DNA from 3 places in the Streptomyces sp. 6N223 genome. Region 2 is predicted to be linked to each of the others. Evidence: predicted binding sites of a transcription regulator. Region 2 holds the regulator's gene; each other region holds the start of a gene.
What was found. Region 2 encodes HrcA, which represses chaperone genes, less so after heat shock. Its sites were predicted from a motif close to TTNGCACTCNGNNNNNCNGAGTGCNAA; they were not measured.
Positions count from the first base shown of each region.

Region 1: the regulator HrcA is predicted to act here: its motif matches at 2,325-2,351, upstream of ACTWQH_RS06950 (FmdB family zinc ribbon protein).
Region 3: the regulator HrcA is predicted to act here: its motif matches at 3,471-3,497, upstream of groES (co-chaperone GroES).

Region 1 is NZ_JBQQCA010000006.1:156,676-162,177, reverse strand. Features, by position in the region: gene ACTWQH_RS06965 (RcpC/CpaB family pilus assembly protein) at 1-423, opposite strand, end outside; gene ACTWQH_RS06960 (methylated-DNA--[protein]-cysteine S-methyltransferase) at 564-1,091, shown strand; gene ACTWQH_RS06955 (S-methyl-5'-thioadenosine phosphorylase) at 1,123-1,962, opposite strand; gene ACTWQH_RS06950 (FmdB family zinc ribbon protein) at 1,959-2,309, opposite strand; gene ACTWQH_RS06945 (potassium/proton antiporter) at 2,443-3,963, opposite strand; gene ACTWQH_RS06940 (penicillin acylase family protein) at 4,288-5,502, shown strand, end outside.
Region 2 is NZ_JBQQCA010000057.1:21,628-27,129, forward strand. Features, by position in the region: gene hemW (radical SAM family heme chaperone HemW) at 1-972, opposite strand, end outside; gene ACTWQH_RS26970 (DUF3097 domain-containing protein) at 1,038-1,895, opposite strand; gene ACTWQH_RS26975 (MBL fold metallo-hydrolase) at 1,900-2,649, opposite strand; gene hrcA (heat-inducible transcriptional repressor HrcA) at 2,830-3,846, shown strand; gene dnaJ (molecular chaperone DnaJ) at 3,847-4,983, shown strand; gene ACTWQH_RS26990 (16S rRNA (uracil(1498)-N(3))-methyltransferase) at 5,035-5,502, shown strand, end outside.
Region 3 is NZ_JBQQCA010000067.1:1,882-7,383, forward strand. Features, by position in the region: gene ACTWQH_RS28895 (hypothetical protein) at 1-351, opposite strand, end outside; gene ACTWQH_RS28900 (class I SAM-dependent methyltransferase) at 559-1,803, opposite strand; gene ACTWQH_RS28905 (polysaccharide deacetylase family protein) at 1,895-3,388, shown strand; gene groES (co-chaperone GroES) at 3,658-3,966, shown strand; gene groL (chaperonin GroEL) at 4,087-5,502, shown strand, end outside.

The sequences.
Region 1 (5,502 bases), on a different contig from region 2:
GGCGATCACGCGGGCGCGCTCGGGCCCGTCGCCGCCCGAGCGCGGCGGGGCCGCCAGCACGTCCACCTCGTCGCCCGGCTTGAGCAGGCTCACCGCGGCCGGGTCGGCGATGCGGACGGCGGTGGCGACGAGACCCTCGCCGCCGGGCTCCCCCGGCCCGTCCGCCGTCCCGGGGCGGGCGTCGCCGGCTCCGGCGGGGGCGCCGTCGGGGCCCTCGCCGCCGCCCCAGGGCGCGGCGGCGGCCAGCGCGACGGCCGTGACCGCCAGCGCTCCGGCCAGCACGCGCCGCCCGCGCCGCCGGCGCCGCAGGACGCGCCGCAGCCGGTGACGCCCGCCGCGCGGGCCGACCGGCGCGAAGTCGGGAACGCGGGATCGGGCGGGTGACGAAACGGGGCCCGGTGCCGGGCGTGGTGCGGAGTTCATGCACCCACCGTGCCCGCTCGCGGCACGTCCCGCCGGGGCCTGTGGACAACTCGGCGCCTGTGGAAAACTCCGTCATCCGTTCGAGGTCGATGTCCGATCTCCGCTGGCGCCGCCGCCGTTCGATCACGGACAGTGGCAGCATGATCCGCTTCATCGCAGCGAGCCCGGATCCGGGCCGCACCGCAGAGCCGTGTTACGCCGTCATGGACTCGCCGCTGGGAGAGCTGCTCCTGGTGGGCGACGACCGGGGGCTGCATCGCGTGGACCTGGCGGCCGAGGCCCGCATAGACCCCTCGTGGCGGGCCGACCCGGCCCCGCTGGCCGACGCCACGGCGCAGCTGGCGGCGTACTTCGACGGTGGCCTCACCGACTTCGACCTCGCCGTCGCCGTCGGCGGCACGCCCTTCCAACGGCGGGTGTGGCGCCGCCTGACGGAGATCCCGTACGGCTCGACGGCCACCTACGGCGACCTGGCGCGGGAGCTCGGCCTGCCCCGGGGCGCCCGCGCGGTCGGCGCGGCGAACGCCGTGAATCCGGTGCCGCTCGTCCTGCCGTGCCACCGGGTCCTGGCGTCCTCAGGCGACCTGGCCGGGTACGGCCTGGGCGGTCCCGAGCGCAAGCGGCAGCTGCTGCGTCTGGAGAGCGGCCAGCTCGCGCTCGCCGGCTAGCCGGCCGGGCCACGGCTGGGCCGGGCCGGGTTCAGGGCAGCTCGATGCCCGGGTCCTGGCCGCCGAGGGCGCTGGTGCACAGGCACTCGCGGTCCTTGGGGAGGCGGGCGACGACGTCGAACAGGACGGTGCGCAGCCGGTCGACGTTCTGCGCGAAGACCTGGAGGACCTCGGTGTGGGAGACGCCGTCGCCGATCTCGGCGCCGGCGTCCAGGTCGGTGACGAGGGAGAGGGAGGTGTAGCACAGCTCCAGCTCGCGGGCGAGGATCGCCTCGGGGTGGCCGGTCATGCCGACGACGGACCAGCCCTGGGCGGCGTGCCAGCGGGACTCGGCGCGGGTGGAGAAGCGCGGCCCTTCGATCACGCACATCGTGCCGCCGTCGACCGCCTGCCAGCCGCTGCCCCGGGCGGTAGCGAGCGCCGCCTCGCGCCCGGCCGGGCAGTAGGGGTCGGCGAAGGCGACGTGCACCACGTTGGGCCGCAGGCCGTCCTGGCGCGGCTGGCCGTCGTAGAAGCTCTGGACGCGGCTCTTGGTCCGGTCCACGAGCTGGTCGGGGATGAGCAGCGTGCCCGGGCCGTACTCGGGCCGCAGCCCGCCGACCGCGCACGGGCCGAGCACCTGGCGGACGCCGAGCGAGCGCAGCGCCCACAGGTTGGCCCGGTAGTTGATGCCGTGGGGCGGCAGGTGGTGGTTCCGGCCGTGGCGGGGCAGGAAGGCGACGCGCCGGCCGGCTATCTCGCCGAGGAAGAGCGAGTCACTGGGCGGGCCGTAGGGGGTGTCCACGGTGACCTCGGTCACCTCGCCGAGAAACGAGTAGAAGCCGGACCCCCCGATGACGCCTATGTCGGCGGCCGTCTCGTCGGCGCTCATGCGGCGGAGGCGGTGCTCGCGGACGAGGACGAGGAGGACGACGAAGACGAGGAGGACGAGGACGAAGACCCGGATGATGACGAGGAGGACGAAGACGACGAGGAGCCGTTCTCGGACTTCTTCGCGGTGGACTTCTCCGAGCTCGACGAGGAGGAGCTGCCGGAGGAGGCGTTGCGGCTGTCGTTGCGGTAGAAGCCGGAGCCCTTGAAGACGATGCCGACCGCCGAGAACACCTTCTTGAGCCGCCCCTGACAGCTGGGGCACTCGGTGAGGGCGTCATCGGTGAACTTCTGCACCACTTCGAGGCCCTCCTGGCATGCGGTGCACTGGTACTGGTACGTCGGCACGAGTTCCTCCCGGCACTGGCACTCTTCCTGAGTGAGTGCTAACGACGCTCCATCGTGCAACATTCCCCGCCCCCGCGTCTACTCACGGCGGCCTCCGGGGGCACGCCGCGGTCACCCCGCCGTCAGCCCGGTGTCAGTCCCGCACCCCGGTGCTTCCGCCCGCGTCGCCGAGCCAGCCGGCGAGCTTGCCGCCCCGGCTGACCGCCAGCAGCCGCCGCTCGACCGCGTCCCGCACCGGGTCGGTGGCCACCACCAGCAGCTCGTCCCCGCGCCGCAGCACCGTCACCGGCTGGGGCACGAAGCTGGTGCCGTCCCGCACGACCAGCGTGACGGCGGCCCCCGGCGGCAGCCGCAGCTCGGCGACCTCCACGCCGTGCATCCGCGAGCCCTCCGGGATGGTGACCGACAGCAGGTGTCCGCGCAGCCGCTCCAGCGGCGCGGACTCGATGTCGACGTCCACCGCCTTCTCCGTCTCGCCCGGCAGCCGCAGCCGCCGGGCCAGCCACGGCAGGGTGGGGCCCTGGACCAGGGTGTAGACGCCGACCAGCACGAAGACGATGTTGAAGATCCGGTCGCTGTCCGGCACGTCGGCGACCACCGGGATGGTGGCCAGCACGATCGGCACCGCTCCCCGCAGCCCGGCCCACGACAGCAGCAGCTGCTCCCGCCAGGGCCGGCGGAACGGCAGCAGGCACACCACCACCGACAGCGGCCTGGCCACCAGGGACAGCGCCGCGCCGATCACCACCGCCGGCCAGAAGTCCCGCCACAGCCCGGAGGGGTCGGCCAGCAGCCCCAGCAGCACGAACAGCCCGATCTGCGCCAGCCACGCCACCGCGTCCGCGAAGCCCCGCGTCGCGGGCCGGTGCGGCAGGCGGGCGTTGCCGAGGAGGACCGCCGCGACGTAGACCGCGAGGAAGCCGGAGCCGTGGGCGAGCGCGCCCGCGGCGTAGGCCAGCACGGTGAGGGCCACCACCGCGATGGGGTACAGGCCGGACGCGGGCAGCGCCACGTGCCGGAGCCCGAGGGCGCCGACCCTGCCGACGACCAGACCGACGACCAGACCGATGGCCAGCTCCACCAGCATCCCGCCGGCCAGCAGCCACCACTCGCCCGGCTCGTGCGCGAAGTCCACGTCGGAGAAGGCGACGACGAGGATGACGACGGGGGCGTCGTTGAAGCCGGACTCGGCCTCCAGCACGCCGGAGAGCCGGCGCGGCAGCCGCACCCGGCGCAGCACGGAGAAGACGGCGGCGGCGTCGGTGGAGGAGACCACGGCGCCCATGACCAGCGCCGAGTCCCAGTCGAGCCCGGCCAGGAAGTGGGCCGCGGCCGCGGTGACGCCGACGCTGATGCCGACGCCGACGGTGGCCAGCACGGCGGCGGCGGGGATCGCCGGGCGCATGTCCTGCCACCGGGTGCCGAGGCCGCCCTCGGCGAGGATGACGACGAGCGCGGCGTAGCCGAGCACGCGCGTCAGCTCCGCGTCGCTGAACTCCACGCCCAGCCCGTCCTCGCCCAGCCCCATGCCGATGGCCAGGTAGATGAGCAGGGTGGGCAGCCCGCTGCGGGAGCTCAGGCGCACCGCGGCGACCGCGACGAGCAGGACGAGGGCGCCGGCCAGCATCAGTTCGTTGAGGCGGTCTACTGTCAGCGGCGGACCCCTCCTCTCTCGTCGTCGCGTCCGGCGGACGTGCCCGCGCGGACGTGCCCGCGCGTGTTCGCGCGTGCGTTCTCGCGCCTGCGGGCATATGGGCCTGTGGAAGGCTGTCCGCGGCAAGACTGCGAGCCGTCAAATTCACCGGCTTTGCGGAGAATTTACCAGCATATGAATGGTGAGGCCTGGGAGCCTGACTCGGAGCCTGACTCCCCGTAGGCACACCCCGGTAGCCGTATGTCTATGGTTGCCTTCGACCGCCGCGCTGCCTTGAGCGCCCTCGAGCGCCCTCGAGCAAGGACTGAGGACAGAGACACCGAGATGCCCCGCGCCAAGAAGCCCAGGCGACGCGCTCGTCTGATCCTGATCGTCGTCGTCATGTTCCTCCTGGCCGGGCTGGGCTACGGGGCCTACTGGAGCGTGAGCACCGTGCGGGCCTCCTTCCCGCAGGTCAGCGGCGAGCTGACGGTCGAGGGCCTGTCCGCCCCCGTCACGGTCGAGCGGGACGGGAACGGCATCCCGCAGCTGTACGCCGACACCGCCGAGGACCTCTTCCTCGCCCAGGGCTACGTCCAGGCGCAGGACCGCTTCTGGGAGATGGACGTCCGCCGCCACGTGACCGCCGGCGAGCTGTCGGAGATGTTCGGCGAGGGCCAGGTGGAGACCGACGCCTTCCTGCGCACCATGGGCTGGCGCGAGGTGGCCCAGCGGGAGTACGACGAGGAGCTGTCGGAGGAGACCAAGCGCTACCTGCGGGCGTACACCGACGGCGTCAACGCCTACCTGGCGGAGCACAGCGGCGCCGGGCTGTCCGTGGAGTACGCCGCCCTCGGCTTCGAGAACGACTACGCCCCCGAGCCGTGGGACCCGGTCGACTCGGTGGCGTGGCTGAAGGCCATGGCCTGGGACCTGACCGGGAACATGCAGGACGAGATCGACCGTTCGCTGCTGGCGGGCCGGCTGAGCCAGAAGGAGATCGAGGAGCTCTACCCGCCCTACCCCTACGACAGCCACGCGCCGATCGTGACCGAGCCCGGCAACGGCACCGAGACGTACTCCGTGCCGGCGGCCGAGGGCTACGAGGACGCGGTCGACGGCGTGAGCACCCAGCTGTCCTCCCTCTCCCGCACCCTCGGCGACATCCCCTCCCTCCTCGGCCCCAACGGCGCGGGCATCGGCTCCAACTCCTGGGTGATCTCCGGCGACCACACCACCACCGGCCAGCCGCTGCTGGCCAACGACCCGCACCTGGCGCCCTCGCTGCCGTCCGTCTGGTACCAGATGGGCCTGCACTGCAACGAGCTGAGCGACGCCTGCCCGTACGACGTGTCCGGCTTCACCTTCGCCGGGATGCCGGGCGTGGTCATCGGCCACAACCAGTCGATCGCCTGGGGCATGACGAACCTCGGCGCCGACGTCACCGACCTGCGCCTGGAGCAGCTCGACGACGGCAACTACCTGCGCGACGGCGAGTGGGTGCCGTACGACACGCGCACCGAGGTCATCGAGGTCGCGGGCGGCGAGACGCGCGAGATC
Region 2 (5,502 bases):
CGCCCCGGGGTGCCGCACGTTCCACCAGCGCACACCGCCGACGTGGCTGTGCGCGCCCGGGCCCGCGCCCCACCAGTCGGCGCCGGTCCAGTACAGCTCGTTGTGGCGGCAGCGGCCCTCGCGCGAGGCGGCCCAGTTGGAGACCTCGTACCAGGCGAAGCCCGCCGCGCTCAGCGTCTCCTCCGCGATCAGGTACCGGTCGGCCAGCACGTCGTCGTCGGTCATCGGCACCTCGCCGCGCCCCACCCGCCGCGCCAGCCGGGTGCCGTCCTCCACGATCAGCGAGTACGCCGAGACGTGATCGGGACCGTCGGGGCCCGCGCCGAGCGCCGCGTCCAGCGAGGCCCGCCAGTCGTCGTCCGTCTCGCCCGGCGTTCCGTAGATCAGGTCCAGGCTGACGTGCTCGAAGCCCGCCGCGCGCGCCCACCGCACGCACGCCTCGGGGCGGCCGGGGGTGTGGGTGCGCTCCAGCACGTCCAGCACGTGCTGGCGGGCGCTCTGCATGCCGAACGAGACGCGCGTGAAGCCCGCCTCGCGCAGCGCGGCCAGCGAGGCTTGGGTGACCGAGTCCGGGTTGGCCTCGGTGGTGACCTCCGCGCCGGGCGCGAGGCCGAACTCCTCCCGGACCGCCGCCAGCATCCGCGCCAGGTCGGCGGGGGGCAGCAGCGTGGGCGTGCCGCCGCCGACGAAGACCGTCGCCACCGGGCGCGGGTCGTCCCCCAGCACCTTGCGGGCCAGCCGCACCTCCTCGGCGAGCACCGAGGCGTAGTTCTCGCGGGAGGCCAGCTCCCCGCCCGAGCCGCGCAGCTCGGACGCCGTGTAGGTGTTGAAGTCGCAGTAGCCGCAGCGCGTCGCGCAGTACGGCACGTGCAGGTAGAAGGCGAGGGGGCGGTCCGCGGCCCCGGCGAGGGCGTGCCCCGGGAGGGCGCCGTCGGAGGGCACCGGCTCGCCGTCGGGCTGGACGCTGGGCATGGTCCCCATTGTCCGGCATTCGTCGTCCGGCAATCGTCGTCCCCCATCCGCCCGTGCCTCCCGGCTCAGGCGCCGGGTCCGCCGGGCCCGCCGGGTCCGCCGACCGTGACGTGGTCGATCAGGTGCTCCACCGGCCCCAGCAGCCCGGGGTCGAGGTCGCGGTAGTCGCGGACGCTGCCGAGGATGCGCCGCCAGGCCGCGCCCGTGTTCTCCGGCCAGCCCAAGGCCCGGCAGACCCCCGTCTTCCAGTCCTGGCCGCGCGGCACCTCCGGCCAGGCGGCGATGCCGACCGCCGCGGGCTTGACCGCCGCCCAGATGTCGATGAACGGGTGCCCGAGCACCAGCACGTCGGGCCCGCCGGCCTCCGCCGCGATCCGCGACTCCTTGGAGCCGGGCACCAGGTGGTCCACGAGAACCCCGAGCCGGGCCCCGGGGGAGGGGCCGAAGGCGCGCACCACCGCCGGGAGGTCGTCGATGCCCTCCAGGTACTCGACGACCACGCCCTCGACGCGCAGGTCGTCGCCCCACACCTTCTCGACCAGCTCCGCGTCGTGGCGCCCCTCGACGTAGATGCGCCCGGCGCGTGCCACGCGGGCGCGGGCCCCCGGCACGGCGAGCGATCCGGACGCCGTCCGGGCGCGGCCGCCGCCGGAGCCCTCCCCGGGTCGCGGGCGCGGCGGGACCAGCGTGACGACCCTGCCCTCCAGCAGGAAGCCCCGCGGGTCCATGGGGAACGCCCGCGGCTTGCCGAAGCGGTCCTCCAGCGTGACGGTCGGGCCCTGCGCCGTCTTCTCGCAGCGGATCACCGCCCCGCAGAAGCCGGTGGTGACCTCCTCCACCACCATGCCCGGCTCGGCCGCCACCTCCGGGACGGGCCTGGGCCGCTTCCACGGCGGCGTCAGATCGGGGTCGTACTGTCGCATGGCGTCAGTCAACCACTCCGAACCGGCGGGCCAGCGCCCCCCGTTGCGCCCGGACGAAGGCGGCGTCCACCACCGCGCCGTGGCCCGGCACGTACCGCGCCCGCTCGCCGCCCAGGGCCAGCAGCCGGTCCAGGGCCGCCGGCCACCGCGCCGGACGGGCGTCCTCCCCCGCCTGCGGCTCGCCGGACTCCTCGACCAGGTCGCCGCAGAACACCACCCGCGGCTCCCCCGGAACCACCACCGCCAGGTCGTGGCCCGTGTGCCCCGGCCCGGCGTTCGCCACCACCACCTCCCGGCCGCCGCCGAGGCCGAGCACCAGCTCTCCGCCCCCCGCCACCTCGACGACGTCCGGCACAGCGGCCCGGAGGGCCTCCGCCGCCTCCGCCGCCTCCGCCTCGTCCATTCCGTGACGCACCGCGTCCGCCGCCAGCGCCGCCGGCGCCAGGTGCCCGGACAGGCCCGCCGCCCCGTACACCTCGGCGCCCGCGAACGCCGCCGCGCCGAGCACGTGGTCGAAGTGCGGGTGGGTGATCACCAGCCACCGCACCGGCAGCCCGCCGGCACCCGGGATCCCGGCAAGCTCCCGCCGCAGCGCCGCCCCCGCCCGCGGCGAGGGCCCCGCGTCCACCAGCAGCAGCCCCGCCTCGCCCGCCACCACCCCGACCGTCTCGTCCCACCCCGGCAGCCTCCGCCGCCACACCCCGGCCGCCACGTCTTCCCAGGCCTGGCCGGGAACGCCCTGTTCGCTCACCACAGGTCGACGTTAAACGCCCCTCGCGCCCTCCTGTTCACGCCGGTCGCGCGGTACCGTCGTTTCCGTCGCGCTTTCCCTCGTCGAGCTACCCGGCCGTACACTGGAGCAGGGATTGGCACTCCACACGGATGAGTGCCAGTGCGGCGGGCGAACCACACGGCCGGGACGGGAGGTGCGCACATGCTCAGCGAACGCAGACTTGAGGTGTTGCGGGCCATCGTCCAGGACTATGTGGGCACCGAGGAGCCCGTCGGCTCCAAGGCCCTCACCGAGCGGCACAACCTGCGCGTCTCACCGGCCACGGTGCGCAACGACATGGCCGCCCTGGAGGAGGACGGGTACATCGCCCAGCCCCACACCAGCGCCGGCCGCGTGCCGACCGACAAGGGGTACCGGCTCTTCGTCGACAAGCTGGCCGACGTCAAGCCGCTGTCCGCCGCCGAGCGCCGCGCCATCCAGAACTTCCTGGCCGGCGCCGTCGACCTCGACGACGTGGTGGCGCGCACGGTGCGGCTGCTCGCGCAGCTCACCCGCCAGGCCGCCGTCGTGCAGTACCCCTCGCTGACCCGCTCCACGGTGCGGCACGTCGAGCTGCTGCCGCTGGCTCCCGCCCGCCTGATGCTGGTGCTGATCACCGACACCGGCCGGGTGGAGCAGCGCCTCATCGACTGCCCCGCCCCGTTCGGCGAGACCTCCGTGGCCGACCTGCGGGCCCGGCTCAACGCCAGGATCGCGGGCGAGCGGTTCACGGACGTGCCGCGGCTGGTGCAGGACCTGCCCGAGGCGTTCGACACGGAGGAGCGCGGCACGGTGCAGACGGTGCTCTCCACCCTGCTGGAGACCCTCGTCGAGGAGACCGAGGAGCGGCTGATGATCGGCGGCACCGCCAATCTGACCCGCTTCGCCCAGGACTTCCCGCTGACGATCCGGCCGGTGCTGGAGGCGCTGGAGGAGCAGGTGGTGCTCCTGAAGCTGCTGGGAGAGGCCACCGACTCGGGCGTCACGGTGCGTATCGGTCACGAGAACGCACACGAGGGCCTCACCTCAACATCGATCGTCTCGGTGGGCTACGGTTCGGGTGACGAAGCGGTCGCGAAGCTGGGCGTGGTCGGACCGACCCGCATGGACTACCCCGGAACGATGGGAGCGGTGCGCGCAGTGGCACGGTACGTCGGACAGATCCTCGCGGAGAACTAAGTGGCGGCGGACTACTACGCGATCCTCGGTGTGCCGCGCGACGCCTCGCAGGAGGAGATCAAGAAGGCCTTCCGCAGGCTGGCGCGCGAGCTGCATCCGGACGTGAACCCGGATCCGAAGACCCAGGAGCGGTTCAAGGAGATCAACACCGCCTACGAGGTGCTCTCGGACCCGCAGAAGAAGCAGATGTACGACCTGGGCGGCGACCCCCTGGGTCCGGGCGCCGGCGCGGGCCCGGGCGCCGGGTTCGGAGCCGGGTTCGGCAACTTCTCGGACATCATGGACGCCTTCTTCGGCACCGCGACCCAGCGCGGCCCGAAGTCGCGCACCCGGCGCGGCCAGGACGCCATGATCCGCCTGGAGATCGACCTCAACGAGGCGGCCTTCGGCACCACCAAGGAGATCCAGGTCGACACCGCCACCGTCTGCGGCACGTGCAACGGGGAGGGCGCCGCGCCCGGCACCTCCGCGCAGACCTGCGACATGTGCCGGGGCCGCGGCGAGGTCTCCCAGGTGACCCGCTCCTTCCTGGGCCAGGTCATGACCTCCCGGCCCTGCCCGCAGTGCCAGGGCTTCGGCACCGTGGTGCCCAACCCGTGCCCGGAGTGCGCGGGCGACGGCCGGGTCCGCACCCGCCGCACCCTGACGGTGAAGATCCCGGCGGGCGTCGACAACGGCACCCGCATCCAGCTCGCGGGCGAGGGCGAGGTCGGCCCCGGCGGCGGCCCCGCCGGCGACCTGTACGTGGAGATCCGCGAGACCCCGCACGCCGTCTTCCAGCGCAGGGGCGACGACCTGCACTGCACCGTCACCATCCCGATGACGGCCGCCGCCCTCGGCACCAAGGTGCCGCTGGAGACGCTCGACGGCATGGAAGAGGTCGACATCAGGCCGGGCACCCAGTCGGGGCAGTCCATCCCGCTGCACGGCCGCGGCGTCACCCACCTGCGGAGCAACGGGCGCGGCGACCTCGTGGTGCACGTGGAGGTGCAGACGCCGGCGAAGCTGGACCCGGAGCAGGAGGAGCTGCTGCGCCGCCTGGCGAAGCTGCGGGGCGAGGAGCGGCCCACCGGCCAGTTCCAGCCGGGCCAGCAGGGCCTGTTCTCCCGCCTCAAGGACGCCTTCAACGGGCGCTAGGCGGGCGTGGGGATCGTGACCACGGCGCCGGTTTTCGTTTACGAGGGCCTGATGGGCGCCCGCGTCGGCGGCGTGCTGCGCCTCGGCGGGCCCGAGGGCCGTCACGCCGCGTCGGTGCGGCGGCTCCGGGCGGGCGAGGAGATCGTGCTGACGGACGGGCGGGGCAACGCCGCCGCCGGGACCGTCGCCGCCGTGGAGGGGCGCGAGGCGCTCAAGGTCGCGCTCGCGCGGGTCTGGCAGGAGCCGTCGCCGCGGCCGTGGCTGACCGTGGTGCAGGCGCTGCCCAAGGGCGACCGGGGCGAGCTGGCCGTCGAGACCATGACCGAGACCGGCGTCGACGCCATCGTGCCCTGGGCGGCCGCGCGCTGCGTGACGCAGTGGCGCGGCGAGCGCGGCGCGAAGTCCCTCGCGCGGTGGCGCGCGACCGCGCGGGAGGCGGGGAAGCAGGCGCGGCGTGTTCGCTTTCCGCAGGTGGGGGAGGCGCACACGACGCGGGAGGTCGCGCGCGAGCTGGGCGGC
Region 3 (5,502 bases), on a different contig from region 2:
CGCCTCCTCGGCCAGGCGCTCGGCGTGCCCGGCGCGCTGGTCCTCGGGGATGAGGTCCAGCAGGGCGTTGGCCAGCTCGTACCGCTCACGCACCGTCAGGTGCTCCAGCAACGCCTCGATGCGGGTCTGCCACGCCGCCTCCTGGCGGATCCGCAGCCGCTCGTCCGCGCCGTCGAGCGCCGCCGCCGTCTGGTCCAGGCGTTCCAGCTCCGCGCGCTCGCGCCCCTCGTCGCCCTGCCCGAACCAGCGGGCGAGCCGCGCGCGGAACGTCGCCCACGCGTCCGAGCCCGCCGCCTGTACGACGGCCGCCCCGCCCGCCGCCGACAGTGCCGTTAATGCCTCTGGAAGCATCCCCCGCCACTCCTCTCACCCCTGCGGTCGCTCACTGCGAGCGTACAGGCCCGCACGGCGCGCAGCACCAGCCTGGCCAGCCAGGTCAGCGCCGCGAGGCCGCGGCGTCCAGCCGGGCTCGCTCAAGCGCTCCCTGGAGACGCTCACCGCCTCGACGGCCGTGACCGGGGTGTCGTGACGAGGCCCGGTGAGGCCTGGCCACTGCGGTCAGCGCGCGGCGGCGTGTCCCAGCAGCATGGTGGGACGGCCGGCCACGCGTGTGAGGAAGACGGTGCAGGCGTTCGGGCCGGCGATGCCGCGGAGGCGCGAGCGCAGCTCCTCGGGGGTGAGGGCCGAGCCGCGCTTCTTGATCGTGACGGCGCCGACGTCGCGCTCGCGCAGCAGCGCGCGGAGGCGTTTCACGTTGAACGGCAGCACGTCGGTGATCTCGTAGGAGGCGGCGAAGGGGCTCGGGGGCGGGAGGGCGTCGGTGGTGAGGTAGGCGATCGTCGGGTCGAGGAGGCGGGCGTCGCCGCCGAGGGTCTCGGCCAGCTCCGCGACGAGGTGGGCGCGGATGACGGCGCCGTCGGGCTCGTGGAGGTAGCGGCCGGGCGGGCCGGCGGGCGCCTGCGGGCCGGTGCCGGTGAGGGTGTGCGGGCCGGGCAGGAGCGTCGCGCGGCGCGGGGCTTCGGCAGCCGGGAGGCCGAACCACAGGACGGCCTCCTTCACTTCGCCCTGGTGGGAGACCCACTCCGTCTCGCTCGCCTCGGGCGGGATCGCCTCGTGCGGCAGGCCGGGCGCGACCTTCAGCGCGGCGTACGGCACGCGGGCGGCGAGCGCGACGGCCTCGGACAGGGGCGGGGAGTACGCCTCGGGGTCGAAGGTGCGGCCGCGGCCGCGGCCACGACCGCTGCCTCCGCCGCGTCGGGAGGGGTCGATGAACGCCGCGTCGCAGCCGGTGAGGTCGGCGTCGGCGGCGTCGGCGCGGCGGACGGTGATGCGGTCGGCGAGGCCGAGCGCGGCGGCGTTGGCCTCGGCGACGGCGCAGGTCAGCGGGTCGCGGTCGACGGCGAGGACGCGCAGCCCGGCGCGGGCCAGGGCGATGGCGTCGCCGCCGACGCCGCAGCACAGGTCGGCGACGCGGCGTACGCCGAGGGCGGCGAGGCGTTCCGCGCGCCAGGCGGCGACGGGGGCGCGGGTGGCCTGCTCGACGCCGTCGCCGGTGAAGTACATCCGCTGGGCGTCCGGCCCGAACTTCGCCGCCGCGCGCTGCCGCAGCCGGGCCTGGCCGATGGCGGCGCTGACCAGCTCGGCGGGGTGGTGGCGGCGCAGCCGGGTGGCGGCGCTCAGCTCCCCGGCGGGGTCGAGGTCGCGCAGCTCGGCGAGCAGGCGCCGGCCGGGGTCGGTGAGCAGCGCCCTGAACGCTTCGGTTGCTGCGGTGGGGGATGTGGGGGATGCGGCCACCCGGGTCATTCTTCCCGACCGCCCCGGAACGGCGTGCGGGGGAGCGGGGGGCGGGGTGGCACCATCCCAAGCCATGAAGATTATCGGACAAGTAGTACAAATGCGGTGGGCGACGATACTCGCCGTGGCGTGCGCCGCCGCCGGGCTCCAGGGCGTTCAGCCACAGGTGGCGGCGACCGAGGGCAAGGGGCGGGAGAACCCGCATCGGGCGGAGCCGGGTGCGGGAGAGGGCGGGCAGCAGCCACTCGACGAGGGCGCGCGGCCGGCGCCGCGGGCGGCGTACGGTGCGCAGGCGCCCGGCCGTCCGGAGCGGTCCGCGCTCCGGCCCGCCTCGGGCGGCGGCGGCCGCGACGCCGAGCCGCGGACGGCTCACGGCCGGGAGGGGTCGGGCTGGTGGCCGCCGGTGTACGCGCTCGAACTGCCGGGTCTGCGGCCCGCCTCCGGCGGGGGAGGGGACGGCCGCGACGAGCCGCGCCGGGAGGAGCCGGGCGCGGGTGAGGAGTTCGGCGAGGGCGAGCGGTGGGTGCCGCTGGCGGCCCCTGAACCGCTGACGCCGGACCGTCCGGCGCCGCGGCCCGCCTCCGGCGACGACCGGGAGAGCCGGCGCAGTGCCGAGCCCCGGGCGGCCCACGGCCCGCAGGTACCCGACCGCCCTGCGGGCGAGCGTCGTCCCGCTGCGGCGTACCGGCCGGAGGGGCCGGCGTTGCCGCCGGTGCCGTACGCCGTGGGGGCGCTCGCCGCGCGCGAGCCGCTCGCCGCGCTGCCGCCGCCCGAGGCCGCCGGCGGTGCGCCCGCCGGGCGGGCGGGGGCCGCGGCGCGCACCGCCGCCAGTGCGCTGGCGGGGTACGCCGACCGGCTCGCGCGGGCCGAGGAACGCCGGGTCGTCGCCGCCCGGGAGTGGGGGCTGCGCCGCGTGCCGCTGCTGCCGCCCCCGCCCCCGGAGCCGGGCGACCGGCCTCGGCTGACCTCCGAACCCGGGCAGATCTCCGGGTCAGGGCTGCCGCCCGTCATCACCCGCGTTCCCACCGACGACAAGGTCGTCTTCCTCACCATCGACGACGGCGCCGAAAAGGACCCCCGGCTGCTGCGGATGCTGCGCGAGCTGGAGATCCCCGCCTCCGGCTTCCTCACCGACTACGTCGCCCGCGACGGCTACGACTACTTCCGCCGCGCCCGGCGCGAGGGCACGCGGATGCACAACCACACCGTGAACCACCACGAGATGCCCCGCCTGAGCTACGGCGAGCAGCGCGAGGAGATCTGCCGCCAGCAGAGGATCCTGGAGCGCGAGATCGGCGAGCGGCCCACCCTCTTCCGGCCGCCGTACGGGGCATACGACCGCGACACGCTGCGCGCGGCGGCCAACTGCGGGGTGCGGGCGGTGCCGCTGTGGGCGGAGGAGGCGTTCCCCGACAGGATCGAGTGGTCCAGCCCGGACGGCAGCCTGCACCCGGGCGACATCATCCTCACGCACTTCCGGGGGCCGGACGAGTGGCGCGGCGGCGGCGACATGACGGACATGCTGCGCCGCGTGCTCGACACGGTCACCGCGCAGGGCTTCGCCGTCGCGCGCCTGGAGGACTACATCGGCTGAGGGCCTTGCCTCACGGAGGGGCTGGGCCGGCCGGCCCAGCGCCGCGCAGCGGAGCCCTCAGCGGCGGGACGGCGCGCGGCGGTTGGCACTCTAGTTGACTGAGTGCTAACGGCGGCATACTCTCGACGCTGGCACCTGGCACTCTCCCTGGACGAGTGCCAGCCAACGCGCGACGGGCGGATCCGGCACCCGCGACGACGGGTCCACCAGGTCGCCATCCATCCAGACACATCAGACCCCGCGAGATCTCCGAAGGGGGAGGTCGGATCGTGACGACCGTTAGTTCCAAGGTTGCCATCAAGCCTCTTGAGGACCGCATTGTGGTCCAGCCGCTTGACGCCGAGCAGACCACGGCCTCCGGCCTGGTCATTCCGGACACCGCCAAGGAGAAGCCCCAGGAGGGCACCGTCCTGGCCGTGGGCCCGGGTCGCTTCGAGGACGGCAACCGTCTGCCGCTCGACGTCAAGGTCGGCGACATCGTGCTGTACAGCAAGTACGGCGGTACCGAGGTGAAGTACAACAACGAGGAGTACCTCGTTCTCTCTGCTCGCGACGTTCTCGCGATCATCGAGAAGTAATCACCCCCGAGAAGTGCGCCGCGCCCCGGGACCCGCGTCCGAGATCCATACGGACGGCCGGGGCCGGGGCGCGGCCTGTTTGTTCACGAGACCAGAGGGACCAGAGGGACACGCAAACCCATGGCCAAGATCCTTAAATTCGACGAGGACGCACGGCGCGCCCTCGAACGTGGCGTCAACAAGCTCGCCGACACGGTCAAGGTGACCATCGGTCCCAAGGGCCGCAACGTCGTCATCGACAAGAAGTTCGGTGCCCCGACGATCACCAACGACGGCGTCACGATCGCGCGCGAGATCGAGACCGAGGACCCGTACGAGAACCTCGGCGCCCAGCTCGTGAAGGAGGTGGCGACCAAGACCAACGACATCGCGGGCGACGGCACCACCACCGCCACCGTGCTGGCCCAGGCGATGGTCCGCGAGGGCCTGCGCAACGTCGCCGCGGGCGCCAGCCCGGCCGGGCTCAAGCGCGGCATCGACGCCGCCGTGGCCGCCATGGCCGAGGAACTGCGCGGCACCGCCCGCCCCATCGACTCCAAGGAGGACATCGCCGCCGTCGCCGCGCTGTCCGCCCAGGACAAGCAGGTGGGCGAGCTGATCGCCGAGGCCATGGACAAGGTCGGCAAGGACGGCGTCATCACCGTCGAGGAGGCCCAGACCTTCGGCCTGGAGCTCGACTTCACCGAGGGCATGGCGTTCGACAAGGGCTACCTGTCGCCCTACATGGTCACCGACCAGGAGCGCATGGAGGCCGTCCTCGACGACCCGTACATCCTCATCCACCAGGGCAAGATCTCCGCCATCCAGGACCTCCTCCCGCTGCTGGAGAAGATCATGCAGGCCGGCGGCTCGCGGCCGCTGCTGCTGATCGCCGAGGACGTGGAGGGCGAGGCCCTGTCCACCCTGGTCGTCAACAAGATCCGCGGCACCTTCAACTCGGCCGCCGTCAAGGCCCCCGGCTTCGGCGACCGCCGCAAGGCGATGCTCGGCGACATGGCGACCCTCACCGGCGGCACCGTGATCTCCGAGGAGGTCGGCCTCAAGCTCGACCAGGTCGGCCTGGACGTGCTGGGCTCCGCCCGCCGCGTCACCATCACCAAGGACGACACCACCATCGTCGACGGCGGGGGCAAGTCCGAGGACATCGAGGCCCGGGTGGCGCAGATCCGGGCCGAGATCGAGACCACCGACTCCGACTGGGACCGCGAGAAGCTGCAGGAGCGGCTGGCGAAGCTCGCCGGCGGCGTGTGCGTGATCCGCGTCGGCGCCGCCACCGAGGTGGAGCTGAAGGAGAAGAAGCACCGCCTGGAGGACGCCATCTCCGCCACCCGCGCGGCGGTGGAGGAGGGCATCGTGCCCGGTGGCGGCGCCTCGCTGGTGCACGCCTCCAAGGTGCTGGCCGAGAGCCTGGGCCGGACGGGCGACGAGGCCACGGGCGTGGCGATCGTGCGCCGCGCGGCCGTCGAGCCGCTGCGCTGGATCGCGGAGAACGCCGGGCTGGAGGGGTACGTCATCACCTCCAAGGTCGCGGAGCTC